DNA from 2 places in the Streptomyces sp. NBC_00029 genome. Region 2 is predicted to be linked to the other one. Evidence: riboswitches for the same ligand, from Rfam matches in the RefSeq annotation. Region 2 holds a riboswitch; the other holds the start of a gene.
What was found. A riboswitch is a leader RNA that binds a small molecule or an ion and turns the genes downstream of it on or off. The one in region 2 is predicted to bind S-adenosylmethionine.
Positions count from the first base shown of each region.

Region 1: it holds a riboswitch for S-adenosylmethionine, as region 2 does, so the genes downstream of both, OG753_RS13910 (aminotransferase class V-fold PLP-dependent enzyme) here and thrC (threonine synthase) in region 2, are expected to answer to the same signal.

Region 1 covers NZ_CP108292.1:2,898,507-2,914,030, forward strand. The annotation lists gene OG753_RS13880 (NlpC/P60 family protein) at 1-1,012, opposite strand, end outside; gene OG753_RS13885 (NYN domain-containing protein) at 1,265-2,629, opposite strand; gene OG753_RS13890 (hypothetical protein) at 2,670-2,909, opposite strand; gene OG753_RS13895 (rhomboid family intramembrane serine protease) at 3,046-3,768, shown strand; gene OG753_RS13900 (Lrp/AsnC family transcriptional regulator) at 3,765-4,046, shown strand; gene OG753_RS13905 (ferredoxin) at 4,644-5,228, opposite strand; gene OG753_RS13910 (aminotransferase class V-fold PLP-dependent enzyme) at 5,242-6,636, opposite strand; SAM riboswitch class IV at 6,835-6,951, opposite strand; gene trpD (anthranilate phosphoribosyltransferase) at 7,043-8,107, opposite strand; gene OG753_RS13920 (ubiquinol-cytochrome c reductase cytochrome b subunit) at 8,286-9,926, opposite strand; gene OG753_RS13925 (Rieske 2Fe-2S domain-containing protein) at 9,923-10,981, opposite strand; gene OG753_RS13930 (c-type cytochrome) at 10,978-11,787, opposite strand; gene OG753_RS13935 (heme-copper oxidase subunit III) at 11,864-12,484, opposite strand; gene OG753_RS13940 (hypothetical protein) at 12,687-13,088, shown strand; gene OG753_RS13945 (Ig-like domain-containing protein) at 13,196-14,443, opposite strand; gene OG753_RS13950 (cytochrome c oxidase subunit 4) at 14,568-14,966, opposite strand; gene ctaD (cytochrome c oxidase subunit I) at 14,963-15,524, opposite strand, start outside.
Region 2 covers NZ_CP108292.1:4,280,217-4,295,740, reverse strand. The annotation lists gene cdgB (diguanylate cyclase CdgB) at 1-1,392, shown strand, start outside; gene OG753_RS20085 (CBM35 domain-containing protein) at 1,461-2,513, shown strand; gene OG753_RS20080 (1-phosphofructokinase family hexose kinase) at 2,654-3,574, opposite strand; gene nagA (N-acetylglucosamine-6-phosphate deacetylase) at 3,687-4,838, opposite strand; gene OG753_RS20070 (ROK family protein) at 4,838-5,770, opposite strand; gene OG753_RS20065 (extracellular solute-binding protein) at 5,947-7,245, shown strand; gene OG753_RS20060 (DUF3263 domain-containing protein) at 7,359-7,595, shown strand; gene otsB (trehalose-phosphatase) at 7,635-8,483, shown strand; gene OG753_RS20050 (trehalose-6-phosphate synthase) at 8,582-10,015, opposite strand; gene OG753_RS20045 (glucosyl-3-phosphoglycerate synthase) at 10,062-11,012, opposite strand; SAM riboswitch class I at 11,197-11,354, shown strand; gene thrC (threonine synthase) at 11,372-12,646, shown strand; gene OG753_RS20035 (MoaD/ThiS family protein) at 12,699-12,977, shown strand; gene OG753_RS20030 (cold-shock protein) at 13,393-13,599, shown strand; gene groL (chaperonin GroEL) at 13,924-15,524, shown strand, end outside.

The DNA of each region.
Region 1 (15,524 bases), 1.4 Mb from region 2:
CGAACTGGAACGGCATGTTGTCCATGGACTCGTACTTGATGCCGCTGCGCGGGTTCGAGGCGTGCAGCGTCATGTTGTTGCCGGCGTAGAGGCCGACGTGGTGCAGGTCCCCGTAGAAGAAGACGAGGTCACCGGGCTGGAGCTGGCTGCGGCTGATGCGCGTGCCGTCGTTCACCTGGGTGAAGGTGGTGCGGCTGATGTTGACGCCGGCCTGCTTGTACGCCCACTGGGTCAGGCCCGAGCAGTCGTAGACGTTGGGGCCGGTGCCGCCGGACTGGTAGGTGAAGCCCAGCTTGGTCTTGGCGGCGGCGAGGGCGGCTCCGGCGCGGCCGGAGGCCTTCACGTTGCCGAGGTCGACGCGGGAGCTGTCGGCGCGGCTCGCGCGCGTCTCCTCGTCCTTGAGCGCGGAACGCTCCTGCGCGGTCAGGGTGTTGAGCAGGGCCTGGGCCGCGGCGAGCTTCTCCGTCGAGACCTTCTTCTTCTCGGCGAGTTCCTTGCGGGTCGCGTCGAGGTCGGCGAGCTTGCCGGAGGCCTCCTGACGCTGCTGCGCGAGGGTGCGCTGCTTCGCCTGGATCTTCTGGACCGCTTCGACCTGCTTGCCGCTCAAGTGCTCCAGGGTGGAGGCCTTGTCGAGGTAGCTGTCGGGGTCCTCGGAGAGGAGGAGGGCGAGGGAGGGGTCTATGCCTCCGTTGCGGTACTGGGCGCTGGCCATCGAACCGAGCGTGCTGCGCAGGTCGTTGAGGTCGCCCTGCCCGCGCGCCACCTGGTCCTGGAGCTGCCCGATCTCCTTCTCCAGCTTGTCCTGGCGTTCCTGGGCCCCGTTGTACTTCTCGGTGGCCTGCTCCGCCTCTTCGTAGAGGGCGTCGACCTGGGTCTTGACCTCGTCCTTGCTCGGCTTGGCCGGAGCGGCGGAGGCGCCCTGGGCGGAGAGGGCGACGGCCGCGGCCGCGACCGAGGTGAGCACGGTCACACGAGCGCGGGTCGGCTGCTTGGGTCGACGGTGGGACGCCACGAAGGCGAGCTCCTTCTTCCTCGAGCCGCCGAAGAACGCAACTCGGCAGCACCTTCGCCGCCACTCCGAATGAGTGATCTACCGCACGAAGGTTTGACCAGACCCTAGTGACCCATCTGTGATCAGTTCAAATCCTGCCGGGAAAAAATTCGGTCCCTCACCAGGTTCTTTACCTACAGCGCACGCTCTGTGCAGGGCACTTGACGGTGCGTCCTCCACAGGACCCATCAATTCCGGCATTCGGCACGGGAGTTAGGAAACGCGCGAAAGCCGCTTCAGCAACAAAGCGGACGTTACGGGCCTCGCTCCCGCCTTGGCCACCCCGTCGGCGACCTCCCGGTCCGTGGAGACCACGACCACCGGCCGGCCGGGCGGCTCCGCACGCACCAGCTGGCGGATCAGCTCGTCCGCCGTCACCCCGGCCTTGGAGAACAGCACCCGCACCCCGCGCGGCGGCGCGAGCAGCACCGGGGCCGCCAGCTCCGCCCCGTCGAAGACACAGGTCATCTCCGCGCCCGTCTGCGCGGCCAGCATCGACAGCCCGCCCAGCAGCCGCAGCCGCTGCTTCTCCAGCGGCATCGTCGGATAGCCGGTCTTCGTCACGTTGTAGCCGTCGACCACCAGATGGGCCTGGGGCAACGCCAACAGCTGGTCCAGCAACGCCGGATCCGTCTCCGACAGGGCCCGCGCCGCGATGTCCTTCGGCGTCATCCGGCCCGGCTCCACCGCCTCCACGGTGTCCGCCGGCCGCGTCGACAGGGGCGGCAGGGCGAGCTCCCGGCGCAGCCCCTGGGCCGCGTCCAGCACGGTGTCCAGCAGCAGCCGCAGCCGCATGTCCTCGATGCTGCGCCCCTCGCGCGTGGCCCGGCGCGAGGTCTCCAGCGCCGTCTCCACCTCCGCGAGACGCGACTTGACCCGACGGGACTCGCTCTCGGCGGCGGCCACCCGGGCGGCCGCGTCGCCGCGGATCCCGTCGATCTCCGCATTCACCTTGCGCAGGGCCGCTTCACCCCGCTTGACGTCGCTCAGGGCGCTGCGCAGCTTGCGCTGAAGCGATTCCGCTTCCTTGCGGGCCGCGTCCAGCTCGGCCCGCACCTGATCGCCGCCCGTGCGCTGCAGTTCCCGTACGTGGGCCAGCTCCTCGCGCAGGCGCTCCAGCTCGCGCCGGGTCTCTTCGCCGACCCGCTCGGCGTCGGCGCGCTGCGCCTCCTCGCCCGCGGCGGCCACCAGCTTGACCCAGCCGGCCGGCCGCAGGACGAAGGCGGCGGCCGCGACGTCCAGCGGATCCGCGGCCGCCGGCGGCGCGCCCGCCTCCAGCGCGGCGGCCAGATCGGCCTGCGCCTCGCGCACCTTGTCCGCGACCCTGCTCCGGAACACGGCGTCGGACTCGACCGCCGCGGCCATGGCGTTGCCCGCGAACTTGGCGCGCCGGGTCGGGGTGAACCGGGCATACTGGCGCAGCTGCGCCGGGAGGTCCGCGACCGTCAGTCCGCCGAAGGCGTCCGAGACGAGCGCGACGACCCGGCGCCGCACGCCTTCCGGCAGCGGGTGGTCGAGCGCCTCGGCGGCGTCGCCGGCCGCGTCGGCCGGCTCAGCGCCGCTTGCTGGCTCCACAATCCGTCACCCCTACCGTGATCTTCCTGTGGGTGCGCCTCCGTCAGGAGTCCGCGCCCGGCCTGTCCACGAGCTCGATCTGGTCCACCGCGTTGCACCAGCGGCAGCGGACCGACTCGATGGTCTCATTGACCACCTCGCGTTCCTCGACCTTGGGCTCCCCGGCGAGGTCCAGGTGGACGTACTCCACGACCTTCGACGATCGGGTGACGTCGAAGCGCGTGAGGTTGCCGCACAGGGTGCAGCGCCACCGGGTGGTGTCGGTCGGCAGGGGAACCGTCATCAGGCCGCTCTCTCCTTCGTAGCTGATTCAATTAAAGCTGCCCGCGCCGCCGTATGCGTCGTCCTGCGGACCGCAGCTCGTAACCCTACGGCCTGCCACCGCTTCAGGTGGGTCCCCTTGCGTCATGCTCTGTCACATGATCGTAAGGTGGCGGGCCGTTCGCGAGGCCGCCCGGGGACCGGTGGTCACCCATGCGCTGATGGCGGGCTGCGCCGTGGTGTTCGTCCTCGGTCCGGCCTCGGGACTCAATCCGGTCTACGGGACGGGCGACGAGCTGCTGTCCGCCGGGGCCGCGTACTTCCGGCGCTGGGGCGTCGTCCCGGACGAGCTCTTCACGGGCACCCCGCGCGCCTGGCTGACCCCGCTGACCGCATTGTTCGTCCACGGCAGCTGGCTGCACCTGCTCGGGAACATGCTCTTCCTGCACGTCTTCGGCGCGATGGCGGAGGAACGGATGGGCCGCCCGGCCTTCATCGTCTTCTACCTCTGTACGGGCTACCTGGCGATGGCGGCGTACGCGGCGGCCAACGCGGGGTCCCCGCAGACGCTGGTCGGTGCGTCCGGTGCCATCTCGGCCGTACTGGGCGCCTTCCTCTTCCTGCTCCCGCGGGCGAGGGTGACGAGCCTGTTCCCCTTCCTCTTCTTCCTGCCGCTGCGGTTCCCCGCGTGGATGGTGCTGCTCTTCTGGTTCGCCCTGCAATGGGTGGCGGCGCAGCGGGCCGGCAGCGGGCCGGGGGTCGCCTATCTGGCCCATCTGGTGGGCTTCTCCCTCGGCTTCCTGTACGCGTGGGCCCGCTATCGGGGTGCGACTAGAGTGAGGCGACCAGCGACGGCCACCGAGGGAGACAGCCAGCCGTGATCACCGCGATCGTGCTCATCAAGACCAGCGTGGACCGGATCCCCGAGATCGCCGAGTCCATCGCCGCCCTCGAGAACGTCAGCGAGGTCTACTCCGTCACGGGGACGTACGACCTGATCGCGCTGGTCCGCGTGGCCCGCCACGAGAACCTGGCGGACATCATCCCCGGCCGCATCAGCAAGATCCCGGGCGTCGAGGCGACGGACACGCACGTGGCCTTCCGCACGTACTCGCAGCACGACCTGGAGGCGGCGTTCGCGATCGGCCTGGACGCGTAGCACCCTGCGGGCTGCTCGGCGGTGTGCCCTGCGGTGTGCGGCTCGGCCGCGTCGTGCCTCGGGCCGCGCCTCAATCGCCGGCGGGGCTGGGGTGTGCGGGCTGCTCGGCGCAGGTCGGTCCGTGGTGCCGCACCGGGGTATCTCCTCGGCTCGCGCCTACGGCCGTGGTCGAACTATGCGGCCTGGGTTGCGCGCTCGTCCTGCGGGGACACCCCGCCACGCCCCCTCCCCTCCGCCGACGGCTGGCACGGTCGGAGTCCTGCCGTGGGGTGGGGACACGCAGGAGGGTCCCCGGAGGACGAGCGCGCGACCGCGGCCGCCTGTCCGTGACGGGCCCGCGTGCGCCGAGCCGAGGAGACTCTCGTGCGGGGCACCACCCCACACCACCCAGCCCCGCCGGCGCTTGAGGCGCGGCCCGGGCCGGGACAGCCCGCGCCGCAGGGCATTGGCCGAGGAGACTCTCGTGCGGGGCACCGCCCCACACCACCCAGCCCCGCCGGCGCTTGAGGCGCCCCCCGGGCCGGGACAGGCCCGAGCAGACCGGCACCGCCGAGCCCGCCCGCAGGGCACCGGCCCCGCGCTACGGTCACCGCAGGGTCAGAGCCGCGGCAGGCGGTCCGACGGACCCGCCGGGCGGCCTTCCGCCAGGTGGAAGACGTAGCCGCGCAGGTACTCCTCCAGGCCGTCGTCGATGTACGCCACGTACGCCCCGGCCCCGCCCGCCGCCTCGCGTTCGTCCGGCCGCGCCGACACCGACCAGCTCCGCTCCAGGCCCACGGCCCACTCGCGGACGCGGCCCCGGTCCCGCCACCACTCCCGCACCAGCTCCGGCGTCCACCGCTCGTCCCCGTCGCTCGCGAATCCGGCCATCGGGTCCTGCCAGGCCGCGGCCATGACCCGGTACGTCTCCTCGGGCGTGCGCGGCTGGCGGTAGACGAACTCCTGGCCGGACTCGTCGTCGTAAAGGATGTGGTCCGGCGCGACCTCGCGGCCCACCCAGCAGGTGTCCGTCACGGCTCCGTAGAACGGCCCCGGCACGTTCCGCCAGTTACGGTCCGACCACGCGTCGGGCCAGGCGTCCCACAAGAGGGTGTCGTACACGGGCACCCACTCGGCCAGGCCCGGCAGGGGCTGGCCCTCCACGCAGGCGCGGAGGGTCGGTATCGGATCCCAGTAGCTCATGATCCGTACGGTGTCACACGGCCGGGACGCAGCGGCCTTCCTCCGTGCGGTACTGCCACTTCGCACCGTCCGCGACGAGTTCCTTCACCGCGCGGACGAAGCGGTCCACGTGCTCGTCGGGGGTGCCCGCACCGAAGCTGACGCGGATCGCGTTCAGGGAGCGCTCCCCCGGGGCTGCCTCCGGGGCACCGCATTCGCCCTGGGCCTGCGGCTCGCTGCCGAGCAGGGTGCGGACCAGCGGGTGGGCGCAGAACAGGCCGTCGCGGACGCCGATCCCGTACTCCGCGGACAGGGCCGCCGCGAAGTGGGAGCTGTTCCAGCCGTCCACCACGAAGGAGATGACGCCGACCCGCGGGGCGTCGTCGCCGAAGAGGGAGAGGATCCGCACCGCCGGGACCTCCGCCAGGCCGCTGCGGACCTTCGCGACGAGGTGCTGCTCGCGGGCGACGAGGTTCTCGAAGCCCGCCTCGGTCAGGGCCTTGCAGGCCGAGGCGATGGAGTAGACGCCGATGACGTTCGGGGAGCCGGCCTCGTGGCGGGCGGCCGTGGTGTGCCACTCGACGTCCACGCCGCCGTCCTCGCGCCGGGCGACCTTGCGGGAGGCCCCGCCGCCGGCCAGGTACGGCTGGGCCTGCTGCAGCCAGTCCGCGCGGCCGGCGAGCACGCCCGAGCCGAAGGGCGCGTAGAGCTTGTGCCCGGAGAAGGCGACCCAGTCGACGTCGAGCTCCTGGACGGAGACGGGGTGGTGCGGGGCCAGTTGAGCGGCGTCCAGCACGATGCGCGCGCCGTGGGCGTGCGCGGCGGCGGCGAGTTCCTTGACGGGCCACAGCTCGCCGGTGACGTTGGAGGCGCCGGTGACGCAGACGAGGGCGGGACCGTAGGGGTCGCGGTCGGCGAGGGCCCGCTCCAGAGTGGCGACGGCCTCGGCCGGGGTGCGCGGCGCGTTGAGGTAGGTGACCTGCGCGTCCACCCACGGCAGCAGGGAGGCGTGGTGTTCGGTCTCGAAGACGAACACCTGGCAGTCGGCGGGGAGTACGGCGGCGAGCAGGTTCAGCGAGTCGGTGGTGGACCGGGTGAAGACGACCTGGTCGGTGGGTCGGCAGTCGAGGAACTCGGCGACGGTGACGCGGCTCTGCTCGAAGAGGTCGGTGGAGAGCTGCGAGAGGTACCCGGCGCCGCGGTGCACGCTGCCGTAGTACGGGGCGTACGCGGCCACGTCGTCCCAGACGCGCTGCAGGGCGGGGGCGCTGGCCGCGTAGTCGAGGGCCGCGTAGGTGACCTCGCCGCCGGTGACGAGGGGAACGGTGACGTCCCGGCCGAGGACCGCGAGCGGCTCGGCACAGGCGGGGTCCACGGCGGTGGCGACGGCGGCGACGGCGGGGGCAGCGGTGTTCAGGGATGCGGACATGGCGATATCTCCCGGCAGGCAGGGCTGAATGGCTTCGGTGTGCCCGTACGCACGTGGGTACGGGAAGATCCCCGGAAGGTGAGGAGGCCGCACGGAAGCAGCCCTGGTCCGAGGGTGAAGTGGGGGCGGAGTCGCCCTATCGCATTCGCTTGCTCACGGAAAACGCTCCTCGAGAGACCAGGACCCCTGGTGTCGAGGGATCCGCGCTTGCCGTAGGCCTTGCTGCCTACGACCTGGTCATCACCCGGGGCACCCCGCCACGGAAGGAGGGTTGCCGGACAGCAAGCCGGGGCCTAAACGCTGTCACTCGTGACCTGTTCAGCATCCTGCCACAAGATCACGCGAACGCAAGACCCCGGTCCGCATGGTGGAACGGGGTCATCGCTTTCACGCCGTTCCGGCGCCGCTACGCGTTGCTGGCCGCCACCCAGCGCTCCAGGGCGGCCCGCGCCGCACCCGAGTCGATCGATTCGGCCGCACGGGTGATGCCGGCCGCGATCTGCTCCTCCAGGGTGCCCGTGCCGGGGTCCAGGGCCACCAGGGCCGCCGCCGAGTTCAGCAGCACGGCGTCACGGACCGGGCCGGTCTCGCCGGCCAGCAGGCGGCGGGCCACGTCCGCGTTGTAGGAGGGGTCCCCGCCGGCGAGCGCGGAGACGTCGACCAGGGAGATGCCCACGTCGCGCGGGTCGAAGGTCTGCTCGGTGACCTTGCCGTCGCGGACCCACCAGATCCGCGAGGTCGACGCCGTGGTCAGTTCGTCCAGGCCGTCGTCGCCGCGGAAGACCAGCGCGGAGGAGCCCCGCTCGGCGAGGACGCCCGCCACGATCGGAGCCATCCGGGGGTCGGCCACGCCCGAGGCCTGGGCCCGCACCCGGGCCGGGTTCGTCAGCGGGCCGAGGATGTTGAAGGTGGTGCGGATGCCGAGTTCCTTGCGGGCCGCCGCCACGTGGCGCAGGGCCGGGTGGAACTTCACCGCGAAGCAGAAGGTGATGCCCGCCTCCTCGGCGACCTCGACGACCCGGGCGGTGCTGAGGTTGAGGTTGACCCCGAGCTTCTCCAGCACGTCCGAGGAGCCGCTGGCGGAGGACGCGGCCCGGTTGCCGTGCTTGACGACCTTGGCGCCGGTGCCGGCCACCACGATCGCGGACATCGTGGAGATGTTCACCGTTTTGGCCCCGTCGCCGCCGGTGCCGACGATGTCGACCGTGCGGCCCGGGACCTCGATCAGGTTGGCGTGCTCGTACATCGCCCGTACGAGGCCGTTGATCTCCGCGACCGTCTCGCCCTTGGCCCGCAGCGCGACGGTGAAGCCGGCGATCTGGGCGTCGGTGGCCTCCCCGCGCATGATCCGGTCCATCGCCCAGGCGGTGTCCTCGGCGCGCAGGTCCTGGCCGGTCAGCAGAGCGTCGAGAACGCCCGGCCACCCACGGGCCGCCACGCTGTCGCCGCCTGCCGGGGTCGCAACGTTCATGGTCCGCTCCTGCTGTTGGTGGGCCGTCCCCATATTCTGCCGCCCACGTCGAATCGGTCGGGTTCAGCCTATCCAGCCCCGGTTACGGCAAAGAGCCCCGTCCAGACACTGGACGGGGCTCTCGCCGTGGCGACACCAGGACTGACCGAAATCAGTCCCTCATGCGTTCATGCGGGGATCAGTGGTGGCCGTGGCCGGACTGGATCTCCTTGTATTCCTCCACCGTGGGCTTCGGAATCTGGTTGTTCTCGCCGTAGAAGCCCTTGCTGAGCTTCGCGCGCAGCTTCTCGGTGGCCTTCACCTTGCGCTCGACACCGTTCTCGTCGACCGTCGGGCCGATCTCGATCGGCTTGTACTGCTCGTGCGTGGTGAGAGTGTGCAGCTTGCCCTGCGACAGCGGCTCGTGGACCTCGACGAACTCACCGTGCGGCAGACGCTTGATGATGCCGGTCTCTCGACCGTGCAGCACCTTGTCGTGGTCCCGGCGCTGGAGGCCGAGGCAGATCCGCTTGGTGACGATGAAGGCGAGGACCGGGACGACGAAGAAGCCGATCCGGACGAACCAGGTGATCGAGTTGATCGAGAGGTGGAAGTACTGCGCGAACATGTCGTTTCCACCGCCGATCAGGAGCACGATGTACTCCGCGATCCAGGCGACACCGAAGGCGGTGCGGGTCGGGACGTTGCGCGGGCGGTCCAGGATGTGGTGCTCGCGCTTGTCCCCGGTGACCCAGGACTCGATGAAGGGCCAGACGGCGATCGCGCCCAGGACCAGCGGGAAGAGCAGCAGCGGGATGAACACGCCCAGGACGAGCGTGTGGCCCCACAGGTTGATCTCCCAGCCGGGCATGGCCCGGATCAGGCCTTCCGGCATACCCATGTACCAGTCGGGCTGCGCACCGGTGGACACGTGGTCCGGGCGGTACGGGCCGAGCGCCCAGATCGGGTTGATCGTGGCGATGGCCGCGACGGCCGAGATGACACCGAAGACCAGGAAGAAGAAGCCTCCGGCCTTGGCCATGTAGACCGGCAGCAGCGGCATGCCGACGACGTTGTTGTTCGTCTTGCCGGGGCCCGCGAACTGGGTGTGCTTGTGGTAGAAGACCAGGATCAGGTGGGCCACGAGCAGGCCCATCATGATGCCGGGCAGCAGCAGGATGTGCACCGAGTAGAACCGTGCGACGAAGTCGCCGCCCGGGAACTCCCCGCCGAACAGGAACATCGACAGGTACGTGCCGACGACCGGGACGGACAGGATGGCGCCCTGCATGAAGCGGACACCGGTACCCGAGAGCAGGTCGTCCGGCAGCGAGTAACCGGTGAAGCCGGTGAACATGCCGAGGACCAGCAGCAGGAAGCCGAAGATCCAGTTGACCTCACGGGGCTTGCGGAACGCGCCGGTGAAGAAGACGCGCATCATGTGCACGATCATCGCCGCGACGAAGATCAGCGCCGCCCAGTGGTGGATCTGGCGGATCAGCAGGCCACCGCGGACGTCGAAGCTGATGTCCAGCGTCGAGGCGAAGGCCTCGGACATCATGACGCCCTGCATCGGCACGTACGAGCCGTGGTACACGACCTCGTTCATGCTCGGGTGGAAGAACAGCGTCAGGTACACACCCGTGAGGATGATGATGATGAAGCTGTAGAGGCAGATCTCACCCAGCATGAAGGACCAGTGGTCCGGGAAGATCTTGCGCATGTTGGCCTTGGCTAGGCCGTAGATGCCCAGGCGGCCGTCCGCCCAGTCGGCTACTCGCTCGCCGGCGGGCGCCTTGCGCGCCTTGCCGGCCGGTGACTTGGTAGAGGCAGTGCTCATCCGCGCTCCCAGAATGCAGGACCGACGGGCTCTTCGAAGTCGCCGAGCGCTTCGAGGAAGCCTTCGTCATTCACACCGATCCGCAGCTGCGGAAGCGCGTGACCGGCCGGGCCGAAGATGACACGGGCGCCGTCGGAAAGGTCGAAGGTGGACTGGTGGCACGGGCAGAGCACGTGGTGCGTCTGCTGCTCGTACAGGCTGATCGGGCAGCCGACGTGGGTGCAGATCTTGGAGTAGGCCACGATCCCGTCGTGGGACCACTCCAGTTCCTTCTTGTCCTTGATGTCGTCCGGCTGAATGCGGACGATCATCAGGGCGGCCTTGGCGATCTGGACCTGGAAGTCGTGCTGCTCCTCCTCCAGGCCTTCCGGCCTGGCGAAGGTCAGCGACCCGACGAGCACGTCCTCGGGACGCAGCGGCTCGTTCGTGTTGTCGTTGATGAGCAGCTTGCCCTTGGCCCACAGGGTCTTGCGCAGCTTCTGCTCGGGCAGCGGGCCCAGGTCGCGCAGCAGCATGACACCGGCGAGCGGCACCATGGCCATCGCACCGAGCAGCGTGTTGCGGATCAGGGGACGCCGGCCGATGCCGGACTCGTTGGCGCCGTCGGCGAAGTCCTGCAGGACCTGCGCCTTGACCTCCGGCGGAGCGGCGATCTCGTGGCGCTCGGCGGCGACCTCGACGTCGGACATCAGGGTGCGGGCCCAGTGGACCGCGCCCGCGCCGATGCAGAAGAGGGCCACGCCCAGGGTCATGCCCAGGGAGAAGTTGAGCGCGCTGATCTTCCCGATGGGGAAGATGTAGACGATCTTGTCGACCGGGAAGATCACGTAGGACGCGATGAAGCCGATCGTCGCCAGCATCGACAGCGTGAAGAGCATCGCGACGGTGCGCTCGGAGCGCTTCGCCGCCCGCTCGTCGATGTCCTGGATGCGGGGCTTGTGGACCGGCAGGCCCGGGTCGGCGAACGGGTCGTCCGCGACCGCGACGCCACCGTGGTGGGCGTCTCCCTGCTCGGTCGGCAGGTGCTTCTCTTCGGGAATCTCTTGGTTACTCATGACTTCTTGGCCTTAGCGGTGTGGGCCGCGACCCAGACGGCGACAGCGATCAGCGCACCCAGGGCGAAGATCCAGCCGAACAGACCCTCGGAGACGGGGCCGAGGCCACCGAGCTTCAGGCCACCGGGGCTGGTCGACTTCTCGCCGTTGACGTTCTCGAGGTACGCGATGATGTCCTTCTTCTGCTTCTCCGGCATGGTGCTGTCGGGGAAGGAGGGCATGTTCTGCGGGCCGGTCTGCATGGCCTCGTAGATGTGCTTCGGCGAGACGTCCTCAAGGTTGGGGGCGTACTTGCCGTTCGTCAGCGCGCCGCCTTCGCCGGTGAAGTTGTGGCACTGCGCGCAGTTGTTGCGGAACAGCTCACCACCGTTGGCGATGTCGGCACCCGCCGGGTCGTACTGCTTCTCGGTCGGCGTGATCGGACCGGCGCCGAGCGACGCGATGTACGCGGCCAGCTGGTCGATCTGCGCCTGGTCGTAGATGACGGGCTTCTTCGGCACCTGGGCGCCGGGCTGCTGGGCGGGCATGCGGCCCGTGCTCACCTGGAAGTCGACGGCCGCGGAGCCGACGCCGACCAGGCTCGGGCCGTCAGAGGAACCCTGACCGCCGGTTCCGTGGCAGCTTGCGCAACCCACGGCGTAGAGCTTCTTGCCCTCCTCGATGGCGAGGGACTGGGCGGTTTCATCGGCCTGCGCCTTGCCCGCGGGGGCGAAGGCGGCGTACAGCCCCCCAGTGGCCGCCAGCGCGAGGAGTAGAACGACGACCGCCGCCAGCGGATGGCGTCGTCGTGCGGAGAGCTTTTTCACGGATTACCCCGGTGTCAGGATCTTCTGCGTCGGTGTGTCTGGATGGAGTGCCGGGTCTTGCCCGGTGACGTGTTCGCTACTTGATCAGGTAGATCGTCGCGAAGAGGCCGATCCAGACGACGTCGACGAAGTGCCAGTAGTAGGACACGACGATGGCCGACGTGGCCTGTTCGTGGGTGAACCTCTTGGCCGCGTACGTCCGGCCGAGGACCAGCAGGAAGGCGATGAGACCGCCCGTCACGTGCAGACCGTGGAAACCGGTGGTCAGGTAGAAGACCGAGCCGTACGGACCGGACGAGAGGCTCATGCCCTCGTGCTTGACCAGCTCGGTGTACTCGAACACCTGGCCGCCAATGAAGATCGCACCCATGACGAACGTGATGATGAACCACGTCCGGAGCTTCTTCACGTCACCGCGCTCGGCTGCGAATACGCCGAGCTGGCAGGTGAGCGAGGAAAGCACCAGGATCGTCGTGTTCGTCGCCGAGAAGGGCAGATTCAAGGCCGAGGCCTGCTCTGTCCAGTACTCGGGTCCTGTCACGGATCGCAGGGTGAAGTACATCGCGAAGAGGGCCGCGAAGAACATCAGCTCGGAACTCAACCAGATGATGGTTCCGACGCTGACGAGGTTCGGCCGGTTGACCGTCGGGTGCGCGTGCCCGGTATCTACTGTCGTTGCTGTCGCCACGACCGACATTATGTCGGTCGCTTATCCCGCCCTCACCCCGGGGGGTGCCGTTCGGAGTGTCAGGGGCGTGTGCAAGGCCCGAACGGCCCATCAGATGACCTCTGCGGGATGCCCCGTGCTTCCCTCGGCGAACCGATGTTGGCCGTCCACCGGGAGGAGTAGCATCCCGCGCAACATCAACGTGATTCACGGGCACACGTGGAGGAACGAAATGCGGGCGACTGCGCGGGTTCTGGTCTACAGCGACGACGCGGGCACCCGGGAGCAGGTGCGGCTGGCGGCAGGACGCAGGCCGGCGGCGGATCTGCCGCCGGTGGAGTTCCTGGAGTGCGCGACGCTTCCGGCGGTCCTCTCGGAGCTGGACGCGGGCGGCATCGACGTGTGCGTGCTGGACGGCGAGGCGGTTCCGGCCGGGGGCATGGGGGTGTGCCGGCAGATCAAGGACGAGATCTTCCGGTGTCCGCCGGTGCTGCTGCTGATGGGGCGCCCCCAGGACGCCTGGCTGGCCACGTGGAGCCGCGCCGACGCCGCGGTCACCCTTCCGGTCGACCCGGTGGAGTTCGCGGAGGCCCTGGCGGGCCTCCTGAGGACCCGTCTGTCCCTGGACGCCTAATACGTCCCGCCGGGCCGCATGCGCCCCGCATACGGCCGTACGAGTGATTGAGCCGGTGTTTCTCCCCCCGGACGGGGTCCGGGGGGAGGAGACGGCCTCCGGAGCACCTAGACGGTGGGGCGCAGGCGGGCCTGGTCGACGGCGCTCCGGCCTTCCTGGGTGCCCTTGAGGAGGGCGCTGCCCTGGCGCCAGTCCTTCCAGTCCATGTTCCAGTCGCCGAAGCCGTTGCCGAAGATGTCCATGTCGTCGCCGATGCTGTTGATCACCTGGACGATGTCGCCCTCGGTGATGTTCTCGTAGAACCAGGCGGCGTTGCCGGTGCTCATGCCCGTGCAGCCGTGGCTGACGTTCGCGTAGCCCTGGGAGCCGACGGACCACGGCGCGGCGTGGACGTATTCACCACTCCAGGTGACGCGAGTGGCGTAGTAGACGGGCAGGTTGTAGTACTCGCTGCCGCCGATGCCGACGGTGTCGCCGCGCATCTGTACGAAGTACTGCTTGCCCAGCACCACCTTGATGCCGTTGCGGGTGGAGAAGCCGGGCTTTCCGGTGGTCACCGGAATGGTGTTGATCACTTCTCCGTTGCGCTTGAACGTCAGGTAGTGCGAGGAGGCGTCGGTGGTGACCTCGACCCGGTCCCCGATCTCCAGCTTCAGCGGCTTGGCCGCGGCCCCGTGGAGCTCGTCGGTGATCCTGACGCCCTCCAGGTTGCTCCGTACGGAGACGGCGGAGTTGGCGGGCCAGTAGTCCTTGGGCCGGTAGTGGAGGGTCTTGTCGTCCACCCAGTGCCAGGCGCCCTCGACTCCGGGCGGGGCGTCGACCAGGAGGCCCCGTTCCACGACCGCGCGGGCGGCCTTGTCCTTGACGGGCTCGTTGAGTTCGGCGGTGATGGGCTGCCCGACGCCGTACTTGCCCTCGTCCGGGCCGAATTCCACCTTGAGGATCCCCTTGGACGGGGTGGTGTCGAAGGTGAGCGTGCGCTGCCCGGGCGCGCCCCGCTCGTCCTCGGTGCTCACGGTGACCGTGTAGCGGACGCCTGCGGCCATCGGGACCGTGCTGTGCCAGCGGTCCCCCTTGGCGCTGAGTTCGCCCGCGAGGCGACGGCCGTGGGTGTCCACGGCCAGCACGTCGGTGATCCGGCCGCCGCTGTTCTTGGCGGTGATCTCGAGGGGCCGGTCGGGGTCCACGGGGCGCCTGCCGGCGCTCTGGTTGAAGGCGACCTGCTCGCCCGCGTCGTACGGGCGGGCTGACAGCGGGTTCTTGTCGCCGGACCCGCATGCGGTGGCGCCGGCCCCGAGGGACGCGACCAGCAGGGAGCAGCTGAGTACCGTCCAAAGACGCGGTGAGTGCTTCATGGAGCCAACGCTATGAAGATATGACAATTACGGCGCGCGGGATGACTGCAAACGAGGGGCCCGGGCTCCTCCCAAAGAGGTGCCCGGGCCCCAAGTGCCGCGCGGCGAGGCCGCGAGGGTGCTGCTACTGGTTCTGGTTCTCACCGCGGTAGTACTCGTACACCCAGCCCCACAGACCGATGAGGATCAGCGGAGTGGAGAAGTACATGAGCCACCAGCCGAAGATGACGCCCATGAAGGCGAAGGCGCCACCGATCGCCAGCGAGAGCGGCTGCCAGCTGTGCGGGGAGAAGAACCCCAGCTCGCCCGCCTCGTCGGCGACGTCGGCCTCCAGGTTGTCCTGGGCCATCTCGTCGACACGCTTGGCCGTGAAGGCCAGGTAGTAGCCGATCATGACGCTCAGGCCGAAGGCCAGGAAGAGCGCGGTGGTGCCGACGGGCTCCTTCGACCACACGCCGTACACGACGGCCATGATCAGGATGAAGAAGGAGAGCCAGAGGAACATCTTGCCCTGGATCTTCACTTGCCGGCCTCCTTGCCACCAGTGACGGCCTTGGCGGCGACGCTGTGGTCCTCGAGGTGGTCGAGGGCCGCGATCTCAGGGTGGTGCAGGTCGAACGCCGGGGATTCGGAACGGATCCTCGGCAGGGTGAGGAAGTTGTGCCGCGGCGGCGGGCAGGACGTCGCCCACTCCAGCGAGCGGCCGTAACCCCACGGGTCGTCGACCTCGATCTTCTCGCCGTACTTGGCCGTCTTCCAGACGTTGTACATGAACGGCAGCATCGACAGGCCGAGCACGAACGAGCTGATCGTCGAGATCGTGTTCAGCGCGGTGAAGCCGTCGGCGGCGAGGTAGTCCGCGTAACGACGCGGCATGCCCTCGGCACCGAGCCAGTGCTGCACCAGGAAGGTGCCGTGGAAGCCGATGAACAGCGTCCAGAACGTCATCTTGCCGAGGCGCTCGTCCAGCATCTTGCCCGTGAACTTCGGCCACCAGAAGTGGAAGCCGGCGAACATCGCGAACACCACGGTGCCGAAGACGACGTAGTGGAAGTGCGCGACGACGAAGTACGAGTCGGAG
Region 2 (15,524 bases):
GACGAGTGGCATCCCGAGGACCGGCTCTATGCGCCCATGTATGCGTCCGGCGGGGAACTTCTGGGTGTCATTTCGGTGGACAGACCGCGCAACGGCCGCCGGCCGGGAGCCTGGGGCCGCGAAGCGCTCCAGATGTACGCCTTCCAGGCGGCGATTGCCATCAGCAATGCCAGGCTCCGGGCGAACATGCAGCGCGCCCTCGTCCGGCTGGAGCGCGAGCAGCAGGCGCTGCGGGCCAGTGAAGAGTCGTTCCGCCAGGCCTTCGAGTACGCGCCCAGCGGCATGGCCATCGCCGAGATGGGCGGCGACCAGCACGGCCGGCTGCTGCGGACCAACGACGCGCTGTGCCGGCTGCTCGGCCGCCCCGCCTCCGTCCTGCGCCGCTACTCCTTCTCCGACCTGGTCCACCCCGAGGACATCGGCACCCTGCTGCGCACGTCCGCCGAGGGCGGCCGCGCCGAGCTGCGCCTGGGCCGCCGCGACGGCACGTATGTATGGGTCTCGCTGCGCAATTCCGTCGTCGCCGACGCCGCCGACGGGCCCCGGTTCCTGCTCACGCACGTCGAGGACATCGAGGAGCGCAAGCGGCACGAGCTCCAGCTCGCCCACCGCGCCAGCCACGACTCGCTGACCGGCCTGCCCAACAGCGCCGAGCTGCGGGCCCGGCTCGGCGCGCGGCTGTGCCGCAGGCCACAGTCCGTACGGGCCTCCGCGATCGAGGCGCTGGACGCGGCCTTCGAGGGGCGTGACGGGTACGACGGCCACGCGGCGCACGGCGGCCACGCGGCTCACGGCGGCCACGCGGGGCATGACGGGCACCCGGTGGGGGCGGAGGCGGGTGGTGCCGGTGAGCACGGGTTTCACGCCGACGGCCCAGACCGTTTCGCCGGGGCGGACCCCTTCGAGTTCCCCGGGGCGCCGCCCGCCCCGTCGGACGGCCCGTACGACCACCACGTGCACACGGTGGCGCCCGCGACCGACATCGACGACGGTACGAAGGGGCTCGCGGTCCTCTTCTGCGACCTCGACGGCTTCAAGTCGATCAACGACCGGTTCGGGCACCACACGGGCGACGCGGTCCTGATCGAGGTCGCCCGGCGGCTGACGACCGGCGTCAGGGACGGTGACACCGTCGCCCGGCTGGGTGGTGATGAATTCGTCGTCCTGGCCGACGGCCTCGGCGCGGCGGACGCCGCCGACCTCGCGGTCCGGCTCCGCAACGCGATCATCCCGCCGATCAGGGTGGACGGCCGTGCGGTGCGGGTCGGGGCCAGTTTCGGCATCGGATGGGCCAGCTGCGGGATGTCCGCCGACGAGGTGCTGCGCTCCGCCGATCAGCGGATGTATATCGAGAAGAGGTCCCGGTCGAAGGCCCATCGCAGGGCGGGCTGAGGCGATCTGCCGCCCGTGGGTGCACGTGTTCGGGGTAGGCTCCCGGGGGTCGAAAGGAGTGACCTGCGATGACGACGCCCGCGAACAACGTCCCGCACGGTGGGGCGAACAAGCCCGAGGACGACGATCCGTTCGGCTACCTCTACGAGGATGGCCAGGCGGCCGGAGCCACACCGCCCGCGTCGGGCGGTGGATACGGCTACCCGGGCGCGTCGGGCGGCGGTCACAACGGTCCCCAGCCCGGTGTCCCGCGCACCTCGCACCACCAGGTGCGTACGGTCGGGGACCGGCGGAACGGCGGCCCGCGCGGCCCCGTCCCGCACCAGCAGAACACCCCGCAGACCCCGTACCCGCAGTACCAGTCCCCGGAAGCCCTCCAGGCGGGCGGCTACGGCGTTCCGGCGCAGCAGGCGCACTCCCCGCAGCACCAGACCCAGACGGTCGCGCACCCGGGCGGTCACGGCGGTGGTCACGGCGGTCGCGGCGGCGGCAGCTCCAGCCGTCGCGGTCTGCTGATCGCGGCGGTCGCAGTGGTGGCCGTGGTCGTGATCGGCATCGTCGCGGCCCTGCAGTTCGGCGACAAGGACAAGGGCAAGGAAGAGCCCTCGGCGAACGGCGGCCAGCAGTCCGCGGCCCCGCAGAACCCGGCCAGCCCGGCCCCGAGCAGCCCCAAGCCCTCGCAGGCCCCGCTGCCGAAGGGCGAGGCCGCCGGTGCGGGCATGGTGCTGACCGGTGGTGCGCGGCTGGAGAACACGGTGCCCGGTTCGAAGAGCTCGGGCGGCCAGTACGTCGCCGGCTTCAACCAGCAGGGTGCGGCGCTCACCTGGACGGTGGACGTGCCGGAGGCCGGCGAATACACGCTGTTCGTCAACTACGGCGTTCCCGGCAAGCCCGGCAAGGCGACCCTCACGGTCAACGGGCAGAGCCCGAACCAGTCGCTGAACCTGGACAACTTCGCGAAGGCTGCGGACGGCGCCTGGGACAAGGGATGGACGCGCACCTTCGCGTTCATCAACCTCAAGAAGGGCACGAACGCGATGAGGATCTCGTGCGAGGCCGGCAACCAGTGCGACGTCGTCTTCGACCAGCTGGAGCTGGCTGCGGGCCACGTCAGGCGCTGACGCCGGGGACACACGTCCCGGCCACGCACATCAGGCCCTGCCGCGCACGCGCGGCAGGGCCTGATGTCGTCGTACGGAGGGCCTGCCGGCCCTTGTGCGCAGGGCAGCGTGCGGAAGGGCGGGGCGGACCTGCCGGGTCGTCAGCCGCCGGCACGGACGCGTACGGCGTGCCGCAGCTCCTCGTAGACGCCGGCGTCGAACGCTCCTGCCGTCGGGGCGAGGACCGTGGCCGCCGAGAGGGCCACCGCGCGGGAGAGGCGAGCCGGCCAGTCGAGGCCCTCCGCCACCGCCGACAGCAGGCCGGCCACCGCGGAGTCCCCGGCTCCGGTGGGGTTGCCGGACAGGGCGCGCGGCGGGGACGCCTGCCAGGTGCCCTCGGCGGTGGCGGCCAGCAGGCCGGCCGGGCCGAGCGAGGTGACCACCGCGTGGGCGCCCCGGCGGCGGGCGTCGCGGGTGGCGGGGAGCGGGTCGCGGGATCCGGTGAGCTCGGCCAGTTCGGCGGCGTTCGGCTTGATGATCTCGGGGCGGGCGGCGACCCCGCGGCGCAGGGCCTCGCCACTGGCGTCCAGCAGGACGGGCACTCCGGCCGCCCGGGCCGAGCGGACGAGCAGGGCGTACGCGCCCACCGGCACTCCGGGCGGGAGGCTGCCGCACAGGGCGACGGCGTCGGCGCCGTACACGAGGTCCTCGTACCGGGCGAGGAACCGCGACCACTCCGCGGCCGTGATCAGCGGGCCGGGCTCGTTGAACTGCGTGGTGTCGCCGGAGGCCGCGTCGGCCACGGCGACCGTGCGGCGGGTGTTGCCCGCGCAGGGCACCAGGGCGTCCACCACGCCCGGGGACCGCTCCAGCAGACCCCGTACGACGGAGCCGACCGGGCCGCCCGCGAAGCCCGTCGCCGTCACCTCGTGGCCGATCGCGGCCAGCACGTGCGCGACGTTGAGGCCCTTGCCGCCGGGGCGTTCGGAGACGGTGGAGACCCGGTGCGAGGCGTGCGGAAGCAGCCGTGGCACTTGGTACGTGACGTCGAGCGCGGTGTTGAGCGTCACGGTAAGGATCATGGGCACTCCCGGGTCTGTTGCTGCCGGGATCATGCCAAACGGAAGCCGGTCGGCCCAGCCCTCGGGCCGACCGTTCTCCCTGCTTACGGCCGGTCGGCCGTCAGATGTGCGGTCAGGAGGGCGGGCTGACGATCCATTCGCCGCGGCGCATGACGCCCTTGACGTCGAAGGCGGCGTCCAGGACGACGAGGTCCGCGTACTTGCCGGGCTCCAGCGAGCCGATCTCGTCGTACAGGCCGATCAGCTTGGCGGGATTGGCCGAGATCGCCTGGACCACGGACTCCACCGGCAGCTTGTCGAGGGTCACCGAGCGCTTGAAGGCGGTGTCCAGGGTGAGGGTCGAGCCGGCGATGGAGCCGCCCTCCACCAGCCGTGCCACGCCGTGCCTGACCTCGACCTCCAGCGGGCCGAGGTGGTAGGTCCCGTCGCCGAAGCCGGCCGCGTCCATCGCGTCGGTGATCAGCGCCACGCGGTGCGCGCCCGCGTGGTGGAAGGCGAGTTCGAGGGCCGCCGGGTGCAGGTGGGTGCCGTCGTTGATGAGCTCGACGGTGATCCGCTCGTCCTCCAGCAGCGCGGCGATCGGGCCGGGCTCGCGGTGGGCGAGGGGCGGCATCGCGTTGAAGAGGTGGGTGGCCACGGTCGCGCCCGCGTCGATGGCGGCGCGCGTCTGCTCGTAGGTGGCGTCCGTGTGGCCGATCGCCGCGATGACCCCGTGCTCGGCGAGCAGCCGTACGGAGTCCAGGCCGCCCGGCAGTTCGGTGGCCAGGGTGAACATGCGGGCGGCGCCGTGCGCGGCGTCGATCAGCTTGCGGACCTCGGCCGGGTCGGGGTCGCGGAGCAGGTCCTCCTTGTGCGCGCCCTTGCGGCAGGGGTTGATGAACGGCCCCTCGAAGTGGATGCCGGCGATCTCGCCCGCTTGCGTCAGTTCGGCGAGCAGGGCGGCGCGGCGGGCCAGTTCGTCCAGGTCGCCGGTGACGGTGGAGGCGACGAGGGTGGTGGTGCCGTGCTCGCGGTGGGTGCGGACGCCCTTGAGGACGTCCTCGGCGGTGCCGGAGGTGAACGAGGCGCCGCCGCCGCCGTGGTTGTGGATGTCGACGAAGCCGGGGACGATCCAGTGCCCGGACAGGTCGACGGTGCGCGTGCCCGCGTCGGCGCTGCCGGCGATGCGGTCGCCGTCGACGATGACCCTGCCGCTCGCCACCGTCCCGGTGGGCAGCACCACCCTGGCGCCGGAAAGAACAGTGCTGTGTGCGCTTCCGGACATCAGGCAGGTACCTCCGTGGCGAGTAGGTCCCAGGCGAGCAGCCCTGCGCCCAGGCATCCGGCGGTGTCCCCGAGGGCAGCCGGAACGATGTGGGGGAGCCGCTGGAACGTCACGCGCTCCTCCACGGCCGTCCGTAGTGGTGTGAACAAGGTTTCCCCGGCCTCCGCCAGCCCGCCACCGATGATCAGCGTGCGGGGGTCCAGCAGGGTGATGGCGGTGACCAGTCCGTCGGCGAGGGCGCCGACGGCGGCGAGCCAGACCTCCCGGGCGCGCGCGTCACCGGATTCGACGGCCTTGGCGCAGTCCGCGGCGTCGGCCGCGGGGTCGCCGGAGGCCTCCGCCCAGGCGCGGCTGACGGCCGCCGCGGAGGCGAGGGTCTCCAGGCAGCCGTGCTGGCCGCAGCCGCAGGCGGGGCCGCCCGGGCGCACCACGATGTGCCCGATCTCGCCCGCGTAGCCGTGGGCACCGGCCTCGATGCGGCCGGCGATGCCGATGGCTCCGGCGATGCCGGTGCCCAGCGGGACGAAGAGGAAGCGGTCGGCGCCGCGGCCTGCGCCGATGCGGCCCTCGGCGAGTCCGCCCGTGCGCACGTCGTGGCCGAGGGCCACCGGGATGCCGCCGAGGCGTCTGCTGAGCAGGTCGCGCATCGGTACGTCGCGCCAGCCCAGGTTCGCCGCGTAGACGGCGATCCCGTTCTCGGCGTCGACGATGCCCGGGACGGCGACCCCGGCGGCCGAGGCGGGCCGTCCGAAGCGCTCCCGGCCGGTGTCGAGCAGCTCGGCGGCGAAGTCCTGGATCGTCTCGACGACGGCGTCGGGGCCCCGCTCGCGGCCGGTGGCCCGGCGCGCTTCGTGGAGCAGGGTGCCGTCGTCGGCGACGAGGGCGGCCTTCATCCCGGTGCCGCCCACATCGAGGGCGATGACGTGTTTCACGGATTTCACAGAGACAGTCTCGCGTGTTCGGCGGGGAAAGGTCTAGTCCAATGAGGGAGATTGTTGACCGGCCATACAAATTCGGAACCCAGGTGGGGAGCCCGATGTGGACGAGCCGCCAAAGTGGTGTAGACCTTACGTGGATCGTACGTACAACAAGGGGTGGATGGAGAACTGTGAAGGGCCGTTACCTGAGCCTGGCCGCGTCCGGTGCCGTGCTGTGCCTGACCGCCGTGACGCTGACCGGCTGCGGAGCCCTCGGCGGACTCACCGGAGACAACGAGGTGACCCTGCGGGTCGTGGCGGCCGACTACGGGGACAATCCGCAGAACTCCTCCCAGGCCTACTGGAAGGGCCTCGCCGAAGCCTTCGAGAAGGACCACCCGGGCATAAACGTCGAGGTCAGCGTCTACTCCTGGTCCGAGGTCGACGCCAAGGTCGGCGACATGGTCAAGGCCGGCAAGGCCCCCGACATCGCCCAGATCGGCGCCTACTCCGACTACGCGGCCGCCGGAAAGCTGTACTCGGCGGAAGAGCTGCTCTCCGTGAAGACCGAGGCCGACTTCCTCGGCCCGCTCGCCGACGCCGGCAAGGTCAAGCAGGTCCAGTACGGCATGCCCTTCGTGGCCAGCACCCGGCTGCTCTTCTACAACGAGAAGCTGCTGGCCGAGGCCGGAGTGATCGCCAAGGACGCCAAGGGCTGGCAGCCGAAGAGCTGGGCGGACCTGGAAGCCGCCGCCAAGAAGCTCAAGGCCGCGAACGTGCCCACCCCCTTCGCGGTGCCGCTGGGCCGCGAGGAGGCGCAGGCCGAGACCATGATGTGGATGCTCGCGGGCGGTGGCGGCTACACCGACAACGAGGAGTCGTACGCGATCGACTCCGCCCCCAACGTCAAGGCGCTGGAGTTCCTGCGGGACAAGATGGTCGGCCAGGGGCTGACCGGCCCCGTGGAGCCCGGCAAGCTGGACCGGCAGGCCGCCTTCGACGCCTTCACCAAGGGCGAGGTCGGCATGCTCAACGGGCACCCGACGCTGCTCAAGCAGGCCGAGGCCAAGGGCGTGAAGTTCGGCATGGTGCCGCTGCCGACCTCCGACGGCAGCGATCAGCCCGCGATGGGCGTCGCGGACTGGGTCATGGCCTTCAAGACCGGCCACCGCGCGCAGTCCGGCAAGTTCCTGGACTTCCTGTACCAGCCGAAGAACGTGACGGCCTTCACCGAGAAGTACGACCTGCTGCCCGCCACCACCAGCGGCTACCAGGCCAAGCAGGCGGCGACGGGCGGCTCGGCGCCGCAGCTGAAGCCGTTCCTGACGGCGCTGCCCGGCTCGCGGCTCTACCCGGTCGGCAAGAAGTCCTGGGCGGGCGTCAGCGAGGACATCAAGCAGAACATCGGCAAGACCGTCCAGCCGGGCGGACAGCCGGCGAAGGTGCTGGAGGAGATCGCCACGTCGGCCCGGACGGCGGAGCCGCGCTGACCGGGGCGCGCGGGCCGGGCGCGCGGGCCGGGACTGCTGACCGGTGCGTCCGGCCTGGGCGCACGGTCGGTGCCGGCGGGCCGGGTGTCAGAGCCCGGCGTTAATCTGGCGGTATGACGGACGACGGGCAGCTGACGGCCACGGAGGCCGCGGTGCTCGGGTACGAGGGACGCACCTGGCCCGGGCCCGGAGCCAAGGAACGGGCCATCCGGGAAGGGCTGGGGATGACCCCCGTCCGCTACTACCAGCTGCTCAACGCGCTGATGGACGACCCGCGGGCGCTGGCCCACGCGCCCGGCACGGTGAACCGGCTGCGCAGGATCCGCGAGGCGCAGCGGGCCCGGCGATAGCCGTAGCCGTCCCACCGTTGGGCCGTTAGGGTCGTGCGTATGGGGAGCCATCCGCACGACTTGCCGATGCCCGTCACCGCAGCCGGACGCGAGGGACTCGAAGCCCTGCTCCGCGCACCCCGCCGGTCCGTGGTCGCCCTGGACTTCGACGGCACTCTCGCCGACATCGTCCCGGACCCGGACCAGGCCCGAGCCCACCCCGGAGCCGTCCCGGCCCTGTCCGCACTCGCACCCGAGGTCGACTCGGTGGCAGTGATCACCGGACGGCCTGCGGGCGTCGCCGTCCGCTACGGAGGCTTCGCCGGGGTCCCCGGCCTGCAGCACCTGGTCGTCCTCGGCCACTACGGGGCCGAACGCTGGGACGCCGTCAGCGGCATCGTCCACGCGCCCGCCGAGCACCCCGGGGTGGCGGCGGTCCGGGCCGAGCTGCCGGGGTTCCTGGACTCCATCGGGGCCTGGCGCGGCACCTGGATCGAGGAGAAGGGCCGGGCCCTGGCCGTGCACACCCGGCGGGCGGAGGATCCGGCGGCGGCCTTCGCGGCGCTGCGCGAACCCCTGGCCGAGCTGGCGGCGCGGCACGGGCTGATGGTCGAGCCGGGGCGGGCGGTGCTGGAGCTGAGGCCGCCCGGCATGGACAAGGGCGTCGCCCTGACGGAGTTCCTGGCGGAGCGGGACGCAGAGGCGGTGCTGTACGCGGGCGACGACCTGGGTGACCTGGCGGCGTTCGCGGCGGTGGAGAAGGGCCGTACGGACGGCCTGCCGGGGCTGCTGGTGTGCAGTGGCTCCGCGGAGGTCCCCGAGCTCGCCGCGCGGGCCGACCTGGTCCTCCCCGGCCCGGGCCCGGTCGCCGCCTTCCTGGCCACCCTGGCCGCGGCCATCCGCCCCTGACGGTCCGCTGTGGGGGCGCCGCCGCCTGTGTTTCAGCCCCTCCGGCGTTTGAGGAGCGGGGTCCGGGGCGGAGCCCCGGCAGCGGCGCCGCAGGGTGGTCAGTCGGTCAGGGCCGAGAGCTGGGCCGTGAACCACTGGGCCGGGGGAAGGGACGTCGCCGCCGCCGCGAGGCGCTTGCAGCGTTCCGCGCGCTCGGCCACCGGCATCGACAGCGCCGTGTGCAGCGCCTCCGCCGTCTGCGTCACGTCGTACGGGTTCACCGTCACCGCGTCCCGGCGGAGTTCCTCGTACGCCCCCGCCCCTGTGGACAGCACCAGCACGCAGCCCGCCTCCGACACCACCGGGATCTCCTTCGCCACCAGGTTCATCCCGTCCCGCACCGGATTCACCAGCGCCACGTCCGCCAGCCGGTACGCCGCCAGTGAGCGCGCGAAGTCGTCCTTCACCGACACCAGCACCGGCTGCCAGTCCTCCGTGCCGAACTCCGCGTTGATCTCCGCCGCCAGCTCCGCCACCGCCGCCGTGTACTCCCGGTAGACCCGCAGGTCCTGCCGCGACGGGTAGGCCGATGCCAGGTGGACCACCCGGCCGCGCCACTGGGGGCGCGCGGTCAGCAGTTCCCGGTAGGCCAGCAGGCCGCGCAGGATGTTCTTCGACAGTTCGGTGCGGTCCACGCGGACGATCGTCCGCAGTCCGTCGACCTCCGCCCGCAGCTCCGCCAGCTTGTCGTTGACCTCCGGCCGGTTCGCCAGCGCCCGCAGCTCGTCGCCGTCCACGCCCAGCGGGTACGCGCACACCCGGGTGGTGCGGGCCGGCCACACCGAGTACCGCTGGTGTTCCACCACCGAGCCGTCCTGCACCGTGGACCGGCCCCACGCGTCGTCCAGCTGCGCCGATCCCAGGAACTCGGCCGCCCAGGCCTCGGTGTGGAAGCCGAGCACGTCCGCGCCGAGCATGCCCCAGAGCAGGGTCTCGCGCACCTGGTCAGGCAGCATGGCGAGGTAGCCGGGCGAGGCCCACGGGGTGTGCGTGAAGTGCGCGATCCGCAGGTCGGGCCGGAGCACCCGCAGCAGTCCGGGCACCAGGGCCAGGTGGTAGTCCTGGACCAGGACCGACGCGCCCTGCGCGGCCTCCTCGGCCAGGGCTTCGGCGAAGGCCTGGTTGTAGCGCTCGTACGACTCCCACCGGCGGCGGAATTCGGCGTCGAAGACCGGCTCGCGCGGGACGTCGTACAGGTGGTGGTGGGTGAACCAGAGCACGGAGTTGGCGATGCCGTTGTACGCGTCGTCGTACATGCTGGGATCGATGTCCAGCATCCGGACGCCCGGCTCGGCCACACCCCGGCGGACCGCCTCACGGTCCGCGTCCGACAGCGCCGCACAGATCCACAATGCCTCCGGCTGCTCCGCGAGGGCCGTGGAGAGTCCGGAGACGAGACCGCCCCCGCCGCGCCGGGCGCTGAGCGCTCCGTCCTCGGCCAGGGCGTAGGAAAGGGGGCCGCGGTTCGCTGCAACGAGCACCTGGGAAGCCATGCGGCCAACCTAGCCCGGCCCACCCCTGCTCAAACCGTACGTTTCCTCACGCCACGCGCCGCAGTGCGTACTCCTTGATGCCCGCCATCGGCGGCCGTTCCTCGGTGTCCACCGGGTACGTCCGCGGCACGAACCCCTCCGGCCCGCGCTCGAACTGCGTCAGCTCGGGCCGTACGAGATGCCCGCGCGAGAGGCGTACCTGGGCGGTGCGGTAGATCGCCGCGGCCATCCGGCCCAGCGCCTGCCCGTCCTGGTGGCGGTGGACCCGTACGCCGACGTCCACCTGGGCCAGCGCGTCCAGACCGACCGTGTGCAGGGCGTCGACCAGCAGGCCCAGCTCGACGCCGTACCCGACGGGGAACGGCAGCCGTTCCAGCAGGGAGCGGCGTACGGCGTACTCGCCGCCCAGCGGCTGGACGAAGCCGGCCAGCTGCGGCCAGTGCAGGTTCAGGAGCGGGCGGGCGACGAGCTCGGTGACCCGGCCGCCCTGGCCGGGAGCGTCGCCGAGCGGGCGGTCGTACATCGCCTTGACGAACTGCACGTCCGGGTCGGTCAGCAGCGGGCCGACGATCCCGGAGACGAAGGAGGCGGAGAAGTCCCGCAGATCGGCGTCGACGAAGCAGACGATGTCCCCGCCGGTGGCCAGCAGCGAGCGCCACAGGACCTCGCCCTTGCCGGGCAGCGCCGGGATGCGCGGCAGCACCTCGTCGCGGTGCACCACCCGGGCCCCGGCCTTCGCCGCGACCTCCGCGGTGCGGTCGGTGGACCCCGAGTCGATGACGACCAGCTCGTCCACCAGGGGGACGGGCAGTGACTCGATCAGCTCACGCCGGATCACCTCGACGATCGCGCCGACCGTCGCCTCCTCGTCGAGCGCGGGCAGCACGACGCTGACCGTCGTCCCGGCCGCCCGTTTCCGGTCGAGCAGCTGGTCGAGCGGTCGGTCGGCGGCGGACCAGGAGCGGTCGGCCAGCCATCGCTCCACCTCTTCCAGCACCCTCAGCACTCCCTGCGTGTCGGCGATATTCGCCGGTATGTGATCCATCTCGAGGTTCGGACGCCTGTCTCAACCGCCCGGCCCTTCGGTTACAGTCTTGAACAACGCGAAGGACCACCGCATGCCGGGGGTCCTCGCGACAAACGCCCGGGCGCGCCGAAGAGCGCGCCGCCCGGTGCCATACCGCTCATCCAGAGGGGCAGAGGGACACGGCCCGTTGAAGCCCCGGCAACCCTCCAGTCGGTTCTCGCGATCGCGCAGCAGCGCTCGTCAGCGAGGTCCCCGGCTAGGGAAGGTGCCAATTCCGTCTCATGGCGAAGTGCGCCATGGGGAAGATGAGGAGAAAGGGCCTCGCCATCATGGCTGCACAGACTGTCGCCACCTCTGTTGATCTCGGACCTGCCACCGGCCTTTCCTGTCGTGAGTGCGGTACCCGCTTCGAGCTCGGCCCCATCTTCGCGTGCGCCGAGTGCTTCGGACCGCTGGAAGTCGCCTACGACCTTCCGACCGGTGACCCCGATGCCCTGCGTGCCGCGATCGAGGCCGGCCCGAACAACATCTGGCGCTACGCGCCGCTGCTTCCCGTCCCCGCGGACGTCGCCTCCAAGCCGAGCCTGAACCCGGGCTTCACCAAGCTCGTGGACGCCCAGAACCTGGCCAAGGAGCTGGGCGTCACCGGCAAGCTGTACGTCAAGGACGACTCCGGCAACCCGACGCACTCCTTCAAGGACCGCGTCGTGGCCATCGCCGTCGAGGCCGCCCGCGCCTTCGGCTTCACCACCCTCTCCTGCTCCTCGACCGGCAACCTGGCCGGCGCCGTCGGCGCCGCGGCCGCCCGGGCCGGCTTCCGCTCCTGCGTGTTCATCCCGCACGACCTGGAGCAGGGCAAGGTCGTCATGGCCGGCGTGTACGGCGGCGACCTGGTCGGCATCGAGGGCAACTACGACGACGTCAACCGCTTCTGCTCCGAGCTCATCGGCGACCCGCTGGGCGAGGGCTGGGGCTTCGTCAACGTGAACCTCCGCCCGTACTACGGCGAGGGTTCCAAGACCCTGGCGTACGAGATCTGCGAGCAGCTCGGCTGGCAGCTGCCCGACCAGCTGGTGATCCCGATCGCGTCCGGCTCGCAGCTGACGAAGATCGACAAGGGTCTGCAGGAGCTGATCAAGCTCGGTCTCGTCGAGGACAAGCCGTACAAGATCTTCGGCGCCCAGGCCGAGGGCTGCTCCCCGGTGTCCACCGCCTTCAAGGCCGGTCACGACGTGGTCCGCCCGCAGAAGCCGAACACCATCGCCAAGTCCCTCGCGATCGGCAACCCGGCGGACGGCCCGTACGTCCTGGACATCGCGCGCCGCACCGGTGGCTTCGTCGAGGACGTCAACGACGAGCAGGTCGTCGAGGCGATCAAGATCCTCGCGCAGACCGAGGGCATCTTCGCCGAGACCGCGGGCGGCGTGACCGTCGGCGTGACGAAGAAGCTGATCGAGAACGGGCAGCTCGACCCGACGCTGACCACCGTGGTCCTCAACACCGGTGACGGCCTCAAGACCCTGGAGGCGGTGGCCGCGGACAGCGGGCAGACCGCCACCATCCGCCCGAGTCTGGACGCGTTCCGCGCCGCCGGCCTGGTCTGACCGGGTCCGTCCGACACCCTCTCCTCCGCCCTACCGGAAAGGCAGTAGCGCCATGAGCGTCAACGTCCGCATCCCCACCATCCTGCGCACCTACACCGGCGGCGCCGCCGAGGTCCCGGCCGAGGGCGCGAACCTCGCCGAGGTCATCGAGTCCCTGGAGAAGAGCCACCCGGGCATCGCCGCGCGCGTCCTGGACGACCAGGGCAAGCTGCGCCGTTTCGTGAACGTCTACGTCAACGACGACGACGTGCGCTTCGAGGGCGGGCTGCAGGCGGCGACGCCGGACGGCTCCGGTGTCTCGATCATCCCGGCCGTCGCGGGCGGTTGCTGATTCCCCGGATCCCCGGGATCACCTCCTAGGTGACACGCGCAAACCGAAATTGCCCCCTCCGCTAAAAGCGGAGGGGGCAATTCTGCTTGATTGGGCACGGTAGGGTTGGGGAAGTCCCCTCCGCTGTTCTTGCCCGCCGCATATGAACGGGCCGCGTGAGGGTCGACATCGGGCCAATGTGCAAGTGCGGTATGGGGCTTTGGCGAGATATGTCAGGCCCGAGTTGCCCTGGAGTATGGCAAATTTTCACTCTATTTCAATGTTTCTCGGTGTCCAGAATTCTCATCGGATTGACCTGTTGCAGACAGCATCCGCGCAGATACATTCAGCCTCGGTCGACGCGTTCCGACGCAAGTTCTGACCCGGGATCGCGAAGTGCGTTCCTGCGCAAGGGCCAGTAATAGGGGAGTTAGGCATGGCTCAGGGCACCGTCAAGTGGTTCAACGCGGAGAAGGGCTACGGCTTCATCGCGGTCGACGGTGGTGCGGATGTGTTCGTCCACTACAGCGCCATCCAGATGGACGGGTACCGCACCCTTGAAGAGGGTCAGCGGGTCGAGTTCGAGATCTCGCAGGGCCAGAAGGGTCCGCAGGCGGACATGGTCAAGCTCGCACTCGGCTAGTCCTGGAGCGATCGACCACCGACGCACAGAGTTCATTGAAGACCTGGCACGGCACGAGGGGCCCACATCCTGGACACGGGATGGGGGCCCCTCGTGCGTCTGCCCGGTAGTGGCGGGGCGTTGCCCCAAGCCGCTTGCACTCGGAGGGGTCGAGTGCTAATCATTGGCGTTAGCACTCTCCCGGTGAGAGTGCTACTGAACGAGGACCGGGTCGGTGAGGCCCGCAGGGTCCGGTGGGAAGGAACCGCCGGGCACGCAGGCCGTCCGTCGCGGGCGCGGGCGCGGTCCGGAGCAATCCACCGCTGTCCGGGAGGACCACTTCAGATGGCCAAGATCATTGCGTTCGACGAGGAGGCCCGCCGCGGCCTCGAGCGTGGGATGAACCAGCTCGCCGACGCCGTCAAGGTCACCCTTGGCCCCAAGGGTCGCAACGTCGTCCTTGAGAAGAAGTGGGGCGCCCCCACGATCACCAACGATGGTGTCTCCATCGCCAAGGAGATCGAGCTCGAGGACCCGTACGAGAAGATCGGCGCCGAGCTGGTCAAGGAAGTCGCCAAGAAGACGGACGACGTCGCCGGCGACGGTACGACCACCGCCACCGTGCTGGCCCAGGCGCTCGTCCGCGAGGGCCTGCGCAACGTGGCCGCCGGTGCCAACCCGATGGCCCTCAAGCGTGGTATCGAGAAGGCCGTCGAGGCCGTCTCCGCCGCCCTGCTGGCGCAGGCCAAGGATGTCGAGACCAAGGAGCAGATCGCTTCGACGGCCTCCATCTCCGCCGCCGACACCCAGATCGGCGAGCTCATCGCCGAGGCCATGGACAAGGTCGGCAAGGAAGGCGTCATCACCGTCGAGGAGTCGCAGACCTTCGGTCTGGAGCTCGAGCTCACCGAGGGCATGCGCTTCGACAAGGGCTACATCTCGGCGTACTTCGCCACCGACATGGAGCGCATGGAGTCGTCCCTCGACGACCCGTACATCCTGATCGTCAACTCCAAGATCGGCTCGGTCAAGGACCTGCTGCCGCTCCTGGAGAAGGTCATGCAGTCCGGCAAGCCGCTGCTGATCATCGCCGAGGACGTCGAGGGCGAGGCGCTCTCCACCCTCGTCGTCAACAAGATCCGTGGCACCTTCAAGTCCGTCGCCGTCAAGGCCCCGGGCTTCGGTGACCGCCGCAAGGCCATGCTCGGCGACATCGCCATCCTCACGGGCGGCACGGTCATCTCCGAGGAGGTCGGCCTCAAGCTGGAGAACGCCGGTCTCGACCTGCTCGGCCGCGCCCGCAAGGTCGTCATCACCAAGGACGAGACCACCATCGTCGACGGTGCCGGTGACAGCGACCAGGTCGCCGGTCGCGTGAACCAGATCCGCGCCGAGATCGAGAACTCCGACTCGGACTACGACCGCGAGAAGCTCCAGGAGCGCCTCGCGAAGCTGGCCGGCGGCGTGGCCGTCATCAAGGCCGGCGCCGCGACCGAGGTCGAGCTCAAGGAGCGCAAGCACCGCATCGAGGACGCCGTTCGCAACGCGAAGGCGGCCGTCGAGGAGGGCATCGTCGCCGGTGGTGGCGTGGCGCTGCTGCAGGCCTCCGCGGTCTTCGAGAAGCTGGAGCTCGAGGGTGACGAGGCGACCGGCGCCAACGCCGTGAAGCTCGCGCTGGAGGCCCCGCTCAAGCAGATCGCCGTCAACGGTGGTCTCGAGGGTGGCGTCGTCGTCGAGAAGGTGCGCAACCTGCCGATCGGTCACGGCCTCAACGCCGCGACCGGCGAGTACGTCGACATGATCGCCGAGGGCATCATCGACCCGGCGAAGGTCACGCGCTCCGCGCTGCAGAACGCCGCGTCGATCGCCGCGCTGTTCCTGACGACCGAGGCCGTCATCGCCGACAAGCCCGAGAAGGCCGGTGCCCCCGCGGGCGGCGGCATGCC